DNA from 2 places in the Halomonas sp. B23F22_10 genome. Region 1 is predicted to be linked to the other one. Evidence: riboswitches for the same ligand, from Rfam matches in the RefSeq annotation. Region 1 holds a riboswitch; the other holds the start of a gene.
The links. A riboswitch is a leader RNA that binds a small molecule or an ion and turns the genes downstream of it on or off. The one in region 1 is predicted to bind thiamine pyrophosphate.

Region 2: it holds a riboswitch for thiamine pyrophosphate, as region 1 does, so the genes downstream of both, thiM (hydroxyethylthiazole kinase) here and thiC (phosphomethylpyrimidine synthase ThiC) in region 1, are expected to answer to the same signal.

Annotation. Positions count from the first base shown of each region.
Region 1 is NZ_JBIEKF010000001.1:160,862-164,991, reverse strand. It holds gene mdoH (glucans biosynthesis glucosyltransferase MdoH) at 1-890, shown strand, start outside; gene tenA (thiaminase II) at 1,226-1,894, shown strand; TPP riboswitch at 2,164-2,283, shown strand; gene thiC (phosphomethylpyrimidine synthase ThiC) at 2,360-4,130, shown strand, end outside.
Region 2 is NZ_JBIEKF010000007.1:115,581-119,710, forward strand. It holds gene ACGTNF_RS15045 (response regulator transcription factor) at 1-27, shown strand, start outside; gene ACGTNF_RS15050 (ATP-binding protein) at 24-1,382, shown strand; gene ACGTNF_RS15055 (hypothetical protein) at 1,491-1,781, shown strand; TPP riboswitch at 1,830-1,932, shown strand; gene thiM (hydroxyethylthiazole kinase) at 1,965-2,789, shown strand; gene thiE (thiamine phosphate synthase) at 2,779-3,405, shown strand; gene luxS (S-ribosylhomocysteine lyase) at 3,618-4,130, opposite strand, start outside.

The DNA.
Region 1 (4,130 bases):
ACTACGCCAAGCGCGACCGCCGCTGGGTCCAGGGCAACCTGCAGCACCTGCGACTGCTCGGCGCCGGCGGCCTGCACCTGGTCAGCCGGGTGCACTTCCTGTGCGGCGCCCTGGCCTACCTGTCGTCGCTGATCTGGCTGGCGATCCTCGCGGTCAGCACCGCCGATGCCCTGCTGCGCGCCCTGATCGCGCCCAACTTCTTCACCTCCGACGCCCAGCTGTTCCCGGACTGGCCGATCGCCCCGCCCAACCTGATCATGCCGCTGCTCGGCGGCACCCTGGCGATGCTGCTGATGCCCAAGCTGCTGGGCGTCGTGCTGGCCCTGTGCCGGGCGCCGTCCCACTACGGCGGACGCGGCAGGCTGGTCGCCAGCGCCCTGCTGGAGGCGCTGTTCGCGATGCTGATCGCGCCGCTGATGATGGTCTTCCACAGCCGCTTCGTGATCGAGGTCTTCAGCGGCCGCACCGTGGCCTGGAACCCCCAGTCACGCGAGGGACGCGCCCTGCCCTGGCGCGAGGCGCTGCGCCACACCTGGCCGGGCAGCCTGATCGGCCTCTGCTGGGCGGGCGTGACCTGGTGGGCCACGCCGACCTTCTTCTGGTGGCTGACGCCGGTGTGGTTAGGGCTGATGCTGGCCGCGCCGCTGGTGCGCTGGAGCAGCAGCCTGACGATCGGGCGTGGCCTGCGCCGGCGCGGCCTGCTGCTGGTGCCCGGCGAGACCGCCCCGCCGGCGGTGCTCGAGGCCGAGCCGGCGCCGCTGGATCTCGAGCCCGCCGACGAGCCCGCCGCGCCCCCGGCCGAGCGGCTCTGCGAGATGCCGATCCAGTCCTTCGGCAGCGACTGGGCGCGGTCGGCGAGTGCCGAGGCCCGCGCCGTCCAGGGCGAATGACCGTCACGCTGCCGTCGCACCGTGGCCGGGGCGACGACAGGGATGTTCGTCGCCCGCCAAGCTGCTAGACTCGGCCCATTCGCTTGACGGGGTGCCGGTGGAACCGGCTGAGATGGCGCAGGTTCGCGCTCGACAACGCTCGAGACAGCACCCAGCGCTGGTCCCGTGGAACCTGATCCGGGTGGGTGTGGCAGACGCCGCACGTGAACCGGCGTAGGGAATCAGGCGGCGGGCCCGCGCGCCCTCCTTGCGCCCGGCGCTCCCTCCCCGCTTCCGCTACGCCAGTGCGCCATGCACGCCCTCCGGCATCCGCTCTCATCGGAATCGGAGGCAAGATGGACCGTCGCTTCAGTGATCTCACCGCCGCCTGCCAGGCCGACTGGCGCGCCTACACCGAGCACGACTTCGTCCGCGCCCTGGGCGCCGGCACGCTGGAGGCGGATGCCTTCCGCCACTACCTGCAGCAGGACTACCTGTTCCTGATCCACTTCGCCCGCGCCTACGCCCTGGCCGCCTACAAGAGCCGCGACCTGGACGAGCTGCGCCAGGCCTTCGACGGCCTGAAGACCATCCTCGACGTCGAGCTGGACCTGCACCGCGGCTTCTGCCGCGACTGGGGCATCGGCGAGGACGACCTGGCGGCGGTGCCCGAGGCTCGCGCCACCCTGGCCTACACCCGCTTCGTGCTCGACGCCGGCAGCCGCGGCGACCTGCTCGACCTGCGCGTGGCGCTGGCCCCCTGCCTGGTGGGCTACGGCGAGATCGCCAACTGGCTTCAGTCCCAGCCGTTCACCGTGCGCGGCGACGCCAACCCCTATGACGCCTGGATCGCCATGTACCGGGGCGACGACTTCCAGCGGGCGATGTACGCCGAGATCGCCTGGCTGGACGCGCGCCTGGCCGAGGTGACGCCGGCGCGCTTCGACCAGCTGGCGCGGCTGTTCCGCGACGCCACCCGGCTGGAGATCGACTTCTGGCAGATGGGGCTGGATCGCGCGGACTGAGAGATATCTGCCGAGTGAATGAGGGGCGCCGGGGGCAGCTCGAAGAGGAGGTCCTACGCCAGGGGTGAGGAGCACTGCTCCGAACGGGCTGGCCAAGGATGGCCAGCACCGGCCCTGCAAGCGGAGCAGGACGCGAGAGCGCAGCAGGGCGTCGGTAGCGTACAGGGAGGTATTCACAGCGCCTCCTCGGAGAGCTGCCCCCGGATCAGCCCCGAGCCACATGCAAGAGATAACGATGATGACACGGCCCGCCATCACGGCGGGCACCACCACGCTTGACGGGGTGCCGTTGAAGACGGCTGAGATCATGCGGCGCGAGGCGCCCGAGCATGGGTCCCGTTGAACCTGAACTGGCTAGGACCAGCGTAGGGATCAAGCGACACGCGGCGGCGCCTCGGCGTCGGCCGCCCCTGTCCTCCCCGACGGTCCTCCCTGACGAACCACTCAAGCCAAGGGAGCACGACCATGAGCAAGACCACCCATTTCCTCAACGAGAGCGCCCGCGTCGACGCCGCCGCCGTGGCCCCGCTACCCGGCTCGCGCAAGGTCTTCGTCGAAGGCTCGCGGCCCGATATCCGCGTGCCCTTCCGCGAGATCGGCCTGTCGCCGACCCGCACCTCCGGCGAGGGCCCGGATGAGCAGAACCCGCCGCTGCTGGTCTACGACACCTCCGGCCCCTACACCGACCCCGAGGCCGCCATCGACCTGCGCCGCGGCCTGCCCGAGCTGCGCCGCGGCTGGATCGAGGCCCGCGGCGACACCGAGCTCCTCGACGGCCCGACCTCCGAGTACGGCCGCCGCCGCGCCAACGACCCGATGCTCGCCCCGCTGCGCTTCGAGCTGACCCGCACGCCTCGCCGGGCCAAGGCAGGGAAGAACGTCACCCAGCTGCACTACGCGCGCCGGGGCATCGTCACCCCGGAGATGGAATTCATCGCCATTCGGGAAAACCAGAAGCGCCAGGCGTTGGGGTCGGCAGAGGTCGAGCGCATCCTCGGCCACCAGCATCCGGGCGAGGCCTTCGGCGCCCGCCTGGCGGACGAGATCACCCCCGAGTTCGTGCGCGACGAGGTGGCCGCCGGCCGCGCCATCATCCCCAACAACATCAACCACCCGGAATCCGAGCCGATGATCATCGGCCGGAACTTCCTGGTGAAGATCAACGGCAACCTCGGCAACTCGGCGGTCACCTCCTCCATCGAGGACGAGGTCGACAAGATGACCTGGGGCATCCGCTGGGGCGCCGACACCATCATGGACCTCTCCACCGGGCAGAACATCCACGAGACCCGCGAGTGGATCATCCGCAACGCCCCGGTGCCGATCGGCACCGTGCCGATCTACCAGGCGCTGGAGAAGGTGGGCGGCGTGGCCGAGGACCTGACCTGGGAGGTGTTCCGCGACACCCTGATCGAGCAGGCCGAACAGGGCGTCGACTACTTCACCATCCACGCCGGCGTGCTGCTGCGCTACGTGCCGCTCACGGCCAAACGCACCACCGGCATCGTCTCCCGCGGCGGCTCGATCATGGCCAAGTGGTGTCTCTACCACCACCGCGAAAGCTTCCTCTACGAGCACTTCGAGGAGATCTGCGAGATCTGCAAGCAGTATGACGTCGCCTTCTCGCTGGGCGACGGCCTGCGCCCGGGCTCGGTGGCCGACGCCAACGACGAGGCCCAGTTCGCCGAGCTCGAGACCCTGGGCGAGCTGACCCGCATCGCCTGGCGGCACGACGTCCAGGTGATGATCGAGGGCCCCGGCCACGTGCCCATGCACCTGATCAAGGAGAACATGGACAAGCAGCTTGCCGAGTGCGACGAGGCGCCCTTCTACACCCTCGGGCCGCTGACCACCGACATCGCGCCCGGTTATGATCACATCACCTCGGGCATCGGCGCGGCGATGATCGGCTGGTACGGCTGCGCCATGCTCTGCTACGTGACGCCCAAGGAGCACCTGGGGCTGCCCAACAAGGACGACGTCAAGACCGGCATCATCACCTACAAGATCGCCGCGCATGCCGCCGATCTCGCGAAGGGGCACCCGGCCGCCCAGCGCCGCGACAATGCGCTCTCCAAGGCGCGCTTCGAGTTCCGCTGGGAGGACCAGTTCAACCTCGGCCTCGACCCGGACACCGCCCGCGAGTACCACGACGAGACCCTGCCCAAGGACTCGGCCAAGGTGGCCCACTTCTGCTCCATGTGCGGGCCCAAGTTCTGCTCGATGAAGATCAGCC
Region 2 (4,130 bases), on a different contig from region 1:
ATGGACAAGGCGCCGGACGAGACATGAGCTCGATCCGCCGCCGCACCCTGGGCATCGTGCTGCTGGTGGTGGCGCTGTGCATGCTGGCGATCGGCGTGACCAGCTACCGCGACGCCGCCCACGAGGTCGAGGAGCTGTTCGACGCCCGCCTGGCCCAGCAGGCCCGGCTGCTGGAGGGCCTGGTGCGCGCGCCGCTGCCCGAGGCACGGCGCGAGGGGCTGCTGGCGAGCCTCGACGGCGCGCTGCGCCGCGACGCCCCGGGCACGGACGACGGCCACCGCTACGAGGGCAAGGTGGCCTTCCAGGCCTGGCGCGGCGAGCGACTGCTGCTGCGCTCCGCCGGCGCGCCGACCGCGCCCTTCACCGAACGCCGCGCGGGCTACGGCGACGAGACCCTGAAGGGGCACAAGTGGCGCGTCTTCGCCCTCGGCGACGGCGACCTGCGGGTGCTGGTCGGCGAGCGCGGCGACGTGCGCGGCGAGCTGGTCCGCGGCATCGCCCTGCGCACCCTGGTACCGGACCTGCTGGGCCTGCCGGCGCTGGGGGCGCTGCTGTGGTGGGCAATCGGCTGGGGGCTGCGGCCGCTGTCGCGGCTGGCCGCCCAGATCGAGGCCCGCGACCCTCACCGCCTCAAGCCGCTGCCCGATGATCCGCTGCCCCGCGAGCTGGCCACCATCGTCGGCGCCCTCAACGGCCTGCTGGCACGCATCCGCGCCCTGCGCTCCCGCGAGAAACGCTTCATCGCCGACGCCGCCCACGAGCTGCGCACCCCGCTGACGGTGCTCGACCTGCACGCCCAGAACGCCCTGGCCACCGAGGATCCGGCGGATCGGCGCGAGGCGCTGACCCTGCTGCGCGACGGCCTGGCCCGCGCCACCCGGCTGGTCGGCCAGCTGCTGACCCTGGCGCGCCTGGACCCGGAGCAGGAGGGCGCCCCGGACCAGCGCATCGATCTGCTGCGCGAGGTGCGCGAGTCGCTGGCCGAGCTGATGCCGCTGGCCACCGACCACGGCCAGAGCCTGCACCTGGAGGCCGACGACGCCGACTGGACCCTGACCACCGAGCCCGGCGCCGTCACCACCCTGATCAAGAACCTGGTCGGCAACGCCATCCGCCACTCCCCCGCCGGCAGCCGCATCGATGTGGCGCTGACGGCCCAGGCCCGGGCGCTGATGCTGCAGGTGGACGACAGCGGCCCCGGCATACCCGAGGCGAGCCGCCAGCAGGCGCTGGCGCGCTTCCACCGCGGCGGCTCGGGGGCCGGCGCCGGCCTCGGGCTCTCCATCGTCGACCGGCTGGTGCAGCGCCACGGTGGCCGCCTGACGCTGGGCGACGCCCCCGGTGGCGGGCTGCGCGTGCGGGTCTGGCTGCCCCGCGCCTGACATGGCATCGTCATGCCCGGCCCTTATCGTCGCTTAAGCCGACGGTAAGCCAAGGCCGCTACCGTGGTGACATCGATCGGACAACGACAACCCGGACAGGAGCCCGCCATGACCGCCATTGCCTCCCCCTCCCTCGACGCCGCCCTGCGCCGCCCGCTGTGGCTGGCCCTCGGCGGCGCGCTGCTGCTCGCCATCGAATGGCTGATCGGCCCCTGGAGCGTGGGCAGCCTGCCGCTGGCGCTGATCGCCCTGGCCGCCGGCGGCGCCTTGCTGCTGCGCTCCCTGAACGCCGACTCCCACCTCGAACCCGAGGAGGAAGACAGCGGCATGACCGCCGATCTGCAGACCGTCGCCCAGGCCAGCCTGCTGACCCTGATCGTGCTCCAGCTGGCCGCCTGACGCGACGCTCGCCGGCTTTACATGCCTCGGGCGAAGGGCGATAGTGAGGCCCGACGACAGGGGCGCCGTGGCGGTGATCCGCCACGGCTGAGAGGCACCCTCACCACCTGACCCGGATAATGCCGGCGGAGGGAGTCGTGCCGGCTCACTTCGCGGCCGCGCCTCCCGTCGCCAGGAGGCCCGATGCATTCCCTCGATCCCGCGCCGCATCTGGCGCGCGTGCGCCGCACCACCCCGCTGGTTCACAACATCACCAACCACGTGGCGATGAACTTCATGGCCAACGCGCTGCTGGCGCTGGGCGCCTCGCCCGCCATGGTCCACGCCCGCGAGGAGGCCGCCGAGTTCGCCGGCCTGGCCGCCGCCCTGACGCTGAACATCGGCACCCTCTCGCCCCACTGGCTCGATGCCATGGTCGACGCCGCCCGCGCCGCCAATGGCGCCGGCACGCCCTGGGTGCTCGACCCGGTGGCGGTGGGCGCCACCCGCTTTCGTCGCGAGGCCGGGGCCCGGCTGCTGGCGCTGGGGCCGACCGCGATCCGCGGCAACGCCTCGGAAATCCTGGCGCTGGCCCGGCAGGGCGGCGGCGGGCGCGGCGTGGACAGCACCGACAGTGCCGACAGCGCCGAGCGCGCCGCCGTGGCGCTGGCCCGCGAGAGCGGCGCCGTGGTGGCGGTCACCGGCGAGGTCGACCTGGTCACCGACGGCCGGCGCCTGGCGCGGGTCGCCGGCGGCCATGCGCTGATGCCCCGCGTCACCACCATGGGCTGCGCCCTGACCGGCGTGGTGGGCGCCTTCCTGGCCGGCGCCGAGGACCCGTTCGCGGCCACGGTGGCGGCGCTGGCCGCCTACGCCGCGGCCGGAGAAAGCGCCGCCGAGAGCGCCGCCGGCCCCGGCAGCTTCGCCGTGGCCTTCCTCGACGCCCTCTATGCTCTCGATCCCGACACGCTCTCCCCTTCCCCATCCACGCCGCTGGCCGACCGCCTGGAGCTCACCGATGCGCCTTGATCTGTCCCTCTACCTGGTCACCGACCCCGAGCTGTGCGCCGCCCATGGCGTCGAGCAGACCGTGCTGGCCGCGGTGCGCGGCGGCGTCAGCGTCGTCCAGCTGCGCGACAAGCGCGCCTCCGACGCCGAGATGATCCCGCTCGCCCGCCGCCTGAAGGCCGCGCTGGCCGGCAGCGGCGTGCCGCTGATCATCAACGACCGCCTCGAGGTCGCGCTGGCCAGCCGGGCCGACGGCCTGCACATCGGCCAGGACGATGGCGAAGTGGCCGACGCCCGCGCCGCGCTGGGCCCGGACGCCATCCTCGGCCTCTCGGTACAGACCCACGAGCAGCTGGCCCGGCTGGACGCCGGACGCCTCGACTACCTGGGCCTCGGTCCGGTGTTCGCCACGGCCACCAAGCAGGACCACGCCGCGCCGCTGGGCGTCGACGGGCTGGCGGCGTTGGCCGCCGCCAGCCCGCTGCCCACGGTGGCGATCGGCGGGCTCAAGGTCGAGCACATCGAGGCGGTGCGCCGCGCCGGTGCCGACGGCCTGGCGGTGGTCTCGGCGATCTGCGGCACCCCGGACCCGGAGGCCGCCGCGCGGCGCTTTTCTGCCGCAACCGCGACGGGCTAGGGGTTCCGTCAGCCTCGACGCGGCAGGAGGCCATCGGCTGGCTCATCCCGCGGTTTCGAAGACGCGGTCCGATCCAGCCCGATGCTGGAGACACACCGACGATGCCCCCGCCGCTTGGCGGAGGCATCTGACGCTGTCGCTGAGCGTGGCGCGGAAGGTGGGGGGATCATTGCTGCCGCCGCGCCCCTTGAGCGCGGCGGACGGCGGGGCACTCAGCCCAGGTCGTTGCCGAGCGTCTTGAGCTTCTCGGGGCTGAGGGCCAGGTCGTCGTTCCGGTTGACCCCGATGCCCTGGTCGATGATGCTCCGGGCGATCTCCTGCGCCTCCTCCAGGGAGTGCATCACGTAGGTACCGCACTGATGCTCGTTGAGCTCGGGAATCTCCTCCATGCGCTCGACGTTCAGCACATCGTGCATGGCGGCCTGCCAAGCCTCTGCAACGCTCTGCTCGCTCGGGCTGCCCAGCAGGCTCATGTAGAAACCGGTGCGACAGCCCATGGGCGAGATATCGATGATCTCGACGCCGTCGCCGTTCAGGTGCTGGCGCATGAAGCCGGCAAACAGGTGCTCCAGGGTGTGAACCCCCTTCTCGCTCATCAGGTCCTCGTTGGGCTTGTTGAAGCGCAGGTCGAAGACGGTGATGGTATCGCCCGAGGGGGAGCGCATGGTCTTGGCGACGCGCACCGCGGGGGCGCTCATGATGGTGTGGTCCACGGTAAAGCTGTC